3 regions of the Isoptericola hypogeus genome follow, and region 2 is predicted to be linked to each of the others. Evidence: predicted binding sites of a transcription regulator. Region 2 holds the regulator's gene; each other region holds the start of a gene.

What was found. The regulator LexA, encoded in region 2, represses DNA repair genes until DNA is damaged. The targets are predictions, from matches to a motif close to TCGAACANNTGTTCGA.
Region 1: uvrA (excinuclease ABC subunit UvrA) is a predicted target of LexA. The motif match lies at 1,777-1,792, and genes of this name have one in related genera.
Region 3: ABD254_RS00705 (HNH endonuclease signature motif containing protein) is a predicted target of LexA. The motif match lies at 1,274-1,289, and genes of this name have one in related genera.

The regions. Positions count from the first base shown of each region.
Region 1 covers NZ_BAAAPM010000008.1:167,479-170,733, forward strand. The annotation lists gene ABD254_RS16465 (TerC family protein) at 1-248, shown strand, start outside; gene ABD254_RS16470 (TerC family protein) at 281-1,291, shown strand; gene ABD254_RS16475 (YciI family protein) at 1,403-1,699, opposite strand; gene uvrA (excinuclease ABC subunit UvrA) at 1,822-3,255, shown strand, end outside.
Region 2 covers NZ_BAAAPM010000006.1:13,655-16,909, reverse strand. The annotation lists gene nrdR (transcriptional regulator NrdR) at 1-356, opposite strand, end outside; gene ABD254_RS15285 (LysM peptidoglycan-binding domain-containing protein) at 476-805, opposite strand; gene lexA (transcriptional repressor LexA) at 1,109-1,867, shown strand; gene ABD254_RS15275 (L-lactate dehydrogenase) at 1,894-2,898, opposite strand; gene ABD254_RS15270 (ATP-dependent DNA helicase) at 2,908-3,255, opposite strand, start outside.
Region 3 covers NZ_BAAAPM010000002.1:40,134-43,388, reverse strand. The annotation lists gene ABD254_RS00715 (FAD-dependent oxidoreductase) at 1-494, shown strand, start outside; gene ABD254_RS00710 (class I SAM-dependent methyltransferase) at 452-1,156, opposite strand; gene ABD254_RS00705 (HNH endonuclease signature motif containing protein) at 1,323-3,002, shown strand; gene ABD254_RS00700 (P-loop nucleotide/nucleoside kinase family protein) at 3,192-3,255, shown strand, end outside.

The sequences.
Region 1 (3,255 bases), on a different contig from region 2:
TGAACTACGGGCTGGCGGCCATCCTCGGGTTCATCGGCATCAAGCTGGTGATCCACGCGCTGCACACGAACGAGCTGCCGTTCATCAACGGCGGCCAGCACGTCGAGGCGATCCCGGAGATCTCCACCGCGGTCTCCCTGACCTTCATCATCGTGGTGCTCGCCATCACCACGGTCGCGTCGCTGGCGCGCGACCGCCACGACCGCCGTGCGAAGATCGCCGTCGGCGAGTCCAGCAAGACCGAGTAGTCCAGCAAGGCTGAGTCCCGAGAGGCAGATGCATGATCCACGAGCTCCCCTACGTGTTCGAGGTGGTGGCGCTGATCGTCCTGATCGCGCTGCTCGCCGCCGACCTCCTGATCGTCGGGCGGCGACCGCACGTGCCGAGCATGAAGGAGAGCGGCATCTGGGTCGCCTTCTACGTGGGCCTCGCGATCGTGTTCGGGCTGATCGTGCTCGCGGTGGGCGGCGTCCAGCCGGCAGGGGAGTTCTACGCGGGGTGGCTCACCGAGTACTCCCTGAGCATCGACAACCTGTTCGTCTTCGTCATCATCATGTCGAGGTTCGCGGTGCCCCGGGAGCACCAGCAGAAGGTGCTGATGGTCGGCATCATCATCGCGCTGGTCCTGCGCGCCGCGTTCATCCTCGCGGGTGCCGCGATCCTCGAGCAGTTCGTCTGGGTGTTCTACCTCTTCGGCGCGTTCCTCATCTACACCGCGATCAAGCTGGTGGCCGGTGAGGACGAGGACGAGTTCAAGGAGAACGTCGCGATCCGCCTCCTGCGGCGCGTGCTTCCGCTGAGCAAGGACTACGACGGTGCCAAGGTGCGCACGGTGGTCGACGGCAAGAAGCTGTTCACCCCGATGGTCGTGGTCTTCGTCGCGATCGGGTCGACCGACCTGCTGTTCGCACTGGACTCGATCCCCGCGATCTTCGGGCTGACGAAGGACCCGTTCATCGTCTTCACGGCGAACCTGTTCGCGCTCATGGGCCTGCGCCAGCTCTACTTCCTGCTCGGCGGCCTGCTGGAACGGCTCGTGTACCTGCCGATCGCGCTGGCCGTCATCCTCGGGTTCATCGGCGTGAAGCTCATCCTCGAGGCCCTGCACACGAACACGCTGCCGTTCATCAACGGCGGCGAGCACGTGGAGTGGGCGCCCCAGATCCCGATCTGGCTGTCCCTGGCGGTCATCCTCGGGTCGATCGCGATCGCGACCGTCGCGAGCCTGCTCAAGACGCGGCACACCGCCGCCCTCGAGGCGGCGCAGGACGAGCCGTCGCGGACCGCCTGAGCGTCCCGTCCCCGCGAGCGACGCGCCCCCGGCCGACCACGGCCGGGGGTGCGCTGCGTGGGGGACCCGCAGGGACGAGGCGGTCAGCGGGCCGAGGTCAGCGGGCCGAGGTCAGCGCGCGAAGCCGCCGATCACCGGCACCCACTCCCGGGCGGAGCGCTCGGCCACGAGGCGGTCGCGCCGCATCGGGTCGTCGTCCAGCAGCCGGAGCGCGGCGGTCGTGTCGTCGGCCTCGACGACCAGCAGCGCGCCGCCCGGCTCGCCGCCGGGAGCGGGCGGGAGCGGTCCCGACACGTGCAGCGCGCCCTGGCCGTGCAGGTCGCGCAGGAACTCCCGGTGCTCCGGTCGCACAGCGGCCAGCCGCTCGGGGTCGGAGACGTAGACGTAGGTGATCGCGAAGACTGCCATGGGCGGCATCCAACCAGGCCTCGCCGCGACGGTCGTCCGCGGTCCGCGTCGTGACCTGGGCGGGCGCCGGCGCCCCGTCGAACGCCTGTACGAATGTCGGTGGGCGGTCGTAGGATGCTCCGGTGAGCAACCGCCTCGTCATCTCCGGCGCCCGCGAGCACAACCTGCGCAACGTGGAGCTCGACCTCCCTCGTGACCGACTCATCGTGTTCACGGGACTGTCGGGCTCCGGGAAGTCCTCCCTGGCATTCGACACGATCTTCGCCGAGGGGCAGCGACGCTACGTCGAGTCCCTGTCCGCCTACGCGCGCCAGTTCCTCGGGCAGATGGACAAGCCCGACGTCGACTTCATCGAGGGTCTGTCGCCCGCCGTGTCGATCGATCAGAAGTCGACCAACCGGAACCCGCGGTCGACCGTCGGCACCATCACGGAGGTCTACGACTACCTGCGCCTGCTCTTCGCACGCGCGGGCACGCAGCACTGCCCCGAGTGCGGGGAGCCCGTGCGCTCGCAGACGCCCCAGCAGATCGTCGACAAGCTGCTCGAGCTGCCGGAGGGCACGCGCTACCAGGTGCTCGCGCCGGTCGTGCGCGGCCGCAAGGGCGAGTACGCGGACCTCTTCAACGAGCTGCAGACCCAGGGCTTCGCCCGCGCCCGGGTGGACGGGGAGGTCGTCCAGCTCTCCAGCCCGCCCACGCTGGAGAAGAAGCTCAAGCACGACATCGAGGTGGTCGTCGACCGCCTCGTCTCGCGGGACGGTGTCCAGCGCAGGCTCACGGACTCCGTCGAGACGGCGCTCTCGCTCGCCGGTGGCCTCGTCCTCGTCGAGCTCGTGGACGCCGACATCGACGACCTGGGGCGCGTGCGGAAGTTCTCCGAGAAGCGCGCCTGCCCCAACGACCACCCCCTGGCGCTCGACGAGATCGAGCCGCGCACGTTCTCCTTCAACGCGCCCTACGGCGCGTGCCCGGAGTGCACCGGGATCGGGTTCCGGCTCGAGGTCGACCCGGAGCTCGTCGTCCCGGACGAGGAGAGGTCGCTGCGCGACGGCGCGATCGTCCCGTGGGCGCAGACGTCCTCGGAGTACTTCGAGCGGGTGCTCGCCGCCCTGGCGGAGGAGATGAGCTTCTCGATGGACGCGCCGTGGCGAGCGCTGCCGAAGCGCGCCCGCGAGGCCGTCCTGTACGGGCGCAACCACCAGGTGCACGTGAAGTACAAGAACCGGTGGGGCCGCGAGCGCCAGTACTCGACCGGGTTCGAGGGGGCGGTGACGTTCCTCGAGCGGCGGCACCGCGAGACCGAGTCGGACTGGTCGAAGGAGAAGTACGAGGCCTACATGCGGGAGGTCCCGTGCCCCGTCTGCTCGGGCGCGCGGCTCAAGCCCGAGGTGCTCGCCGTGACGGTCGGCGGCAAGTCGATCTGGGACGTGTGCAGCCTCCCCATCGACGAGGCGAAGCACTTCCTCGACGGACTCGAGCTCGGGGAGCGCGAGCGCGCGATCGCCACCGAGGTCCTCAAGGAGATCCACGCCCGGCTCGGCTTCCTCGTCGACGTG
Region 2 (3,255 bases):
ACCTCGTCGAGCTCGCGCAGCGGACCGAGGATCGCCAGGCCCACCTCGTACGCGTCGATCTCGGGGCTGCCGGTCCCCCGGAGCGTCTCCTCCACCTTCTGTGCGAGCAGGGCAAGGTCGTCGGCGCTCACCGGGCGACCCTGACAGGCCTTCCGCACGCCGGAGACGATCTTGTCCCGGCTGAAGGGCTCGGTCGCACCGGACCGCTTGACGACCGAGAGGCTCGCCGTCTCGATCGTGGTGAAGCGCCGCTGGCACGACGGGCACTGTCGACGACGGCGGATGGTGGTGCCGTCGTCGGACGTCCGGGAGTCGACGACGCGCGAGTCCGCGTGTCTGCAGAACGGGCAGTGCATCGGGTACTCCTGGGCTCGGTGCCGGACCGGCGCCCGGCTGCCGACAACGTAGGCGGCGACCCGCGCCCTGCGCAACACGCCGCCCTGCGGCGGGGCCCCGAGCGGACCTTCCCGACGTCTCACTCCTGCGGCAGCAGCACCACCTGCCCCACCTGGAGGTCTGCCGACTCGAGCTCGTTCAGCTCCTGGAGGTCCACCACGACGTCGCGCACGTCCTCGTCGGTGCTCGCGAGACCCCGCGCGTACTCCCACAGCGACTCTCCCGGCGCCACGGTGTGCAGCCGGACCTCCAGGGGGCCGCCAGGCGTGCCGGCGACGGCGCGCTGACCGACGAGCCCGGCCGCAGCGGCGACCAGGACGGCGACGAGGACGACCACGGCTCGCCCGCGCCGGGTGAGCCGGAGGCCGCCGAGGCCGAGGGGCCCGGGGGCGGAGACGGTGCTGGCCATGATGGTGGTCCTCTCGTCGCGTCGGTGCGGCCATCGCCCGTCGGGCGGCCACGCCGTGTCGAAGGTTCCTGTGTCGAGCCGTCGGCGTCGATCCGTCCGAGTCGATTCGTCGATGTCGAACACCCGTTCGTCGAACGCCTGTACCAAGGTGTAGCACAGGAGTGCGACACGGTCGAGCGTTTGTCGAACAGATGTTTGATGCGCGGGGCGATCTGACCTAGAGTGGTTCCAGCGCGATGGAAGGTTTGTCGGATTTCAGGGCCCGTCGGGGCGGGCCGCGACGTCGGAGGACGGGAGAACGTCATGACGAGCGGACGGGACGAGGCGGCCGGGGCGACGGGCCCCGCCCTGGCCTCGGTGAGCGAGCTCGCGCCGGGCGCCGATCGCCTGACGCCGCGCCAGCGGCGGGTGCTGGAGACCATCCGCGTCTCCGTGGACACCCGCGGGTATCCGCCGACGATGCGCGAGATCGGCGAGGCCGTCGGGCTCGCGAGCCCGTCGTCGGTCAAGCACCAGCTCACCACGCTCGAGCGCAAGGGCTACCTGCGTCGCGACCCGAACCGGCCGCGTGCCATCGAGGTCGTCGACCCGGATGCGCCGGGCACGGGCGCCGGACCGGCGGACTACGGCGGCGCGTCCTCCCTCACGAAGGGTGCACCGGGGCTCCCGGCCGACGGAGAGGCGCCGCCTCCCCTGTACGTGCCGCTCGTGGGCCGCATCGCCGCGGGCGGACCGATCCTGGCCGAGCAGGTCGTGGAGGACGTGTTTCCCCTCCCCCGGCAGGTGGTCGGCGACGGCGAGCTCTTCCTGCTGAAGGTGGCCGGCGACTCGATGATCGACGCCGCGATCTGCGACGGGGACTGGGTGGTCGTGCGCCGCCAGCCGGTCGCGGAGAACGGCGAGGTCGTGGCCGCGATGATCGACGGCGAGGCGACGGTGAAGACCTTCAAGCAGGCGGACGGGCACGTCTGGCTGCTGCCCCAGAACAGCGCGTACAGCCCGATCGAGGGCGACGCGGCCCAGGTGCTCGGTCGCGTCGTGGCGGTGCTGCGCAGCCTCTGACGGCGCGCGGGGCCGTGCGGGCCGCCTCAGATGCCGAGGCGGGCCTGCACCTCGCGCATGCTCCGGGCCGACGCGCGCAGGCCTGCGACCTCGTCGTCCGACAACGGCGTGTCGATGGTCTCCGCGACGCCCCGACGGTCGACGAGCGAGGGCACGGACAGGCAGACGTCGCTGATCCCGTAGAACCCGTCGAGCCGTGACGACACGGACATCACGCGGTGCTCGTCGTTGAGGATCGCCTCGATGATGCGCGTCGCGGCCAGGCCCACCGCGTAGTTCGTCGCACCCTTGCCCGCGATCACGCGGTAGGCCGAGGTCACGACGTCGCTCGCGATGCGCTCCCGAGCCGCGGCGTCCAGCGGCTCGTGCCCCCGGAACGGACGCCAGTCGAGCAGCGGCACGCCGGCGATGGTGGCCGAGCTCCAGAGCACGATCTCCGAGTCGCCGTGCTCCCCCGCGATGTTGGCGTGCACGTTGCCGACCGCGACCCCGCAGTGCCGCGCGACGGAGTCCCGCAGCCGCGAGGAGTCGAGCACGGTGCCGCTGCCGAGCACGCGCTCGTGGGGCAGGCCGCTGACCTGCTGTGCGGCATACGTGACCACGTCGACGGGGTTCGTCACCATGAGGAACACGGCGTCCGGGGCGACCTCGACCAGGCCCGGCAGGATCTTGCGGGTCAGCGCGACCGTCGCCTCCGCGAGGTCGAGGCGGGACTGCCCGGGCTCCTGCTTCGCCCCGGCCGTGACGGCGACGACGTCCGCCCCACGGCAGACCTCCACGTCGTCGGAGCCCTCGATCTCCGCCTGGGGGATGAACATCCCGCCGTGCCGAAGGTCGAGCACCTCGGCCTCGACCTTGGCGCGGTTGACGTCCATGAGGGCCACCGTCCGGGCGGCGCCGCGGGCGAGCGCCGCGTACGCGAGCGTCGCGCCGACGGCGCCCGCCCCGACGATCGCGAGCTTCGTCGTGGTGCGGGCACCACGCGCGTCGCGACCGGATCCAGACGTGTTTTCGGGGGTGGGTGCGGGCACGGTTCCAGGCTAAGTGTCGAGGCGGCGCAGCGCAGCGCGGACGAGGTCGCTGTCGGTGGTCGGCCAGAAGTCCGGCATGGAGCGGGTGAGGAAGGTGCCGTAGCGGGCGGTGGCCAGCCGCGGGTCGAGCACGGCCACCACGCCCCGGTCGTCCGCCGTACGCACCAGCCGCCCGGCCCCCTGCGCGAGCAGGAGTGCCGCGTGGGTGGCGGAGACCTGCATGAACCCGTTGCCGCCCGCCGTCTCGACCGCCCGGGCCCGGGCGGCCTTGACCGGGTCGTCCGGGCGCGGGAACGGGATCCGGTCGATCAGCACGAGCTGGCACGCCGGGCCGGGCACGTCGACGCCCTGCCACAG
Region 3 (3,255 bases), on a different contig from region 2:
CGATGGGCCGGTGCGGCACGCGGCGCACGCCGGTGGCGGGGGAGCGGGCCCTGCGGCTGGGCGACCCCGCCGCAGGCCGGTACGTCGAGGCGGTCGTCGCGGACGGCGTCCTGGTGGGCGCCACCTGCGTCGGCGACGCGCGCGTCGCCGCCGACCTCACCGCGGCCTACACGCGCCGCACGCCCGTGCCCGCAGATCCCGCGTTCCTGCTGCTCACGCCCGTGATGCCGGCCGCAGCCGCCGCGTCGTCGCCCGAGCACATGCCCGACGACGCGACCGTGTGCCGCTGCAACGGCGTCACGAAGCACGACATCGCGGCGTGCGTGTCGGGCGGCGCCGAGACCGCCGACGACGTGGCGCGCGCGACCCGTGCCACCACCGGCTGCGGCAGCTGTCGCGAGGCCGTCTGCGGGCTGGTGGACTGGCTGACCGCGGCGCGCGGCGCGGGCGCTCAGGACGAGGGGGTGGACGGCCGGGTCCACTCCAGCGTGTAGCGGAAGAACAGGCGTCGCCGGAAGCGCGAGCCCGGCAGCACGCGGCGGGCGGCGTCCTCGACCTCGCCGTACGTCTCGCGCGGGTCGCGCACGGGGACGAGCGGGCCGTCGTCGGTGGGGCGGTCGTCCGGCGTGACCGGATGCGGGTGCTTGACGAGCCCGACCACGGGGTTGAGGAACGACGAGCACAGGTCGACCGCGAGGTCGCGCGGCGCGCCGATCCGCGCCAGCCCGACCACCAGCAGCCGGCCGCCCGGCGCGAGCACCCCGGCGGCGTGCCGCAGCGCGGGCTCGAGGTCCAGGTGGTGCAAGGACGCGACCATCGTCACGACGTCGAACGAGCCGTCGGCCGGCAGGTCGAGGAAGTTGGCGTGCACGGCGGTGACGGCCGGTGCATCCGCGAACCTGGCACGCGTCACCTCGACCATCGGCGCGTCGACGTCGAGCCCCACGACCTCGACGACGTCTCGCCGCAGCTTGTCCACCAGGTTCCCCGTTCCGCACCCGACGTCCAGGGCCCGCAGCCGCCGCCGCGGCAGCCGGCGCAGGATCCATCCGTGGAAGTGGTCGTTGTGGTTCCACGGGTGCCGGCCGTTGACGCGACCGAGCCCCCGCCCGATCGAGCGGACCTGCGGGATCGTCGTCGTGCGGGGATCGAACATGCCAGCCGAGGGTAGCGGGACCACGACGGTCGCGTCCGCCGGTCGAGCCCGTCGAGACCCTGGCTTCGCACCAGCTTCGTGCCTATTCGTGCCCTTGTAGCCTCGCCCCCCCAGCGTCCGAACAGACGTTCGACTCCGTGTCGGTGGCGGCTGGTTGACTTGGCACATGGCACGGAAGCCCCGCATCGCAGCAGCACAACGGGTGCTGAACGCTGGGCTGGAGGAGGCCGCGGCCGAGCAGTCGGCGGCGAACGCGGCGATGGGCCGCCGCACGACGGCGTTGGGGCGGGTGCTCGCCGCGGCCGAGGCCGCGCCGGAGACGATGCTCGAACTCGACGTCCCGCGGGTCGCGTCTGCGTCCGTGGCGCGGCGGTCGTCGGTGGCCTTCCGGGCGCTGGCGGCGGAGGTGGCGTGCGCGCTCGGTGTCGGCGAGGAGTCGGCCAGCACGCTGTTGTCGGATGCGGAGGTCCTGACTCAGCGCGCCACCGCCACCCTGGCCGAGCTGTGTGCCGGGCGGATCAGCTACCGGCACGCGGCCGTGCTGGTCGAGGCGATGACGGACCTGCCCGCGCACGCCGTCGCGGAGGTGGAGGCGGCGGTGCTGCACCGGGCGCCGGAGGTGACCGCGGCAAAGTTCGGGTCTCTGGCCCGCAACGCCCGGAACCTGCTGCACCCGATCCCGGCGGAGGTTCGCCACGAGGCCGCGAAGCTCAAGGCGAACGTGTGGGTGGACGACGGCAAGGACGGGATGTCCTGGCTCACCGCCCTGCTGCCCACGGCCGCCGCGTACGCCGCCTACGACCGCATCACCCGTACCGCCACCAAGGCCAAGAACGCCGGTGACCCCCGCGGGGTAGGGCAGCTGCGCGCCGCGACCCTGACCGCGCTGCTGCTCGACGACACCGCCGGCACGGAGGCGGGCGCCGACCGCGTGCCCGAGCAGGAGGCCGGGGAATCCGGCACGACAGCGGCCACAGAGACTCCGCCACCAGGCGCGGCGCTCGATTCACTGCCGGCCACGGCGCCACCGGGCTCGCCGCCGCCGGAGCTAGCCAACACGGCGCCACCGGACGACCCACGATCCAGCCCGCCGCCGACATCCCCGTCGACGTCACCACCGAACGCTCCACCGGACCCGCTGGCCACCCTCGCGCGCAGCGTGCGCCCCGTCGTGCACGTGACCGTCCCGGTCTCGACCCTGACCGGCACCGGCGAGGACCCCGCGACCCTCGACGGTGTGACACCCCTCGACCCGGAGACAGCACGGCAGCTCGCCGCCCTTGCGCCCACGCTGCGGCGCATCCTCACCGAGCCCGTCACGGGTGCGATGCTCACCGTGGACCGGCGCAGCTACGTCGTGCCCGCCGACCTGCGCGCCTTCCTGACCCAGCGCGACGTCACCTGCCGATTCCCCGGCTGCCGCATCCCCGCGGCCCGTTGCGACGTCGACCACACGATCGCCTGGGCCGACGGCGGGGGCACCGACGCGGAGAATCTGGCGCATCTGTGCCGCCGGCATCACACTTTGAAGCACGAGTCGCGGTGGGCGGTGGAACAGCTCGATGCGGGCGTTCTGGCCTGGACGTCACCCCGCGGACGGACTTACCTCACCACCCCCGGCAGCGCCGACCACACCCTCGCCACGCTCGACCAGTGGACCGCCGAGGCCCGGTCCCTGGTCAGGGAGACCGCGCCGGGCGCCACGACGGATCCGGTTGCGGACCACGGGACCGTCGCGACCGATGGCGCAGACCCGGCCGATGGCACGACCCGTACGACATTCGCCGACGACATCACGCCGCCGGACACCACGCAGGCGGACGCTCTGGGAGACCCGCCCTTCTGAGTCGGCTCCACGTCGGGCCCCCGGCAGGCGCCTCGGCGGCATCGCGCCCACCCCGCCACGGAGGCGGACGCCCCGGGAGACTCGCGGTCCTGATGGACAGGGCTGGTCGGTCGCGACGAGACAGGCGTCGTCGACCCCGGGCAGGGCATTCGCCGGCTGCGATGGCGCGGCGGGAGTAGCGTCACGTCCGTGCATCCCCGACTCGTCCTGTTGTGCGGCCCCGCGGGCGCGGGCAAATCGACCTATGCGCGCA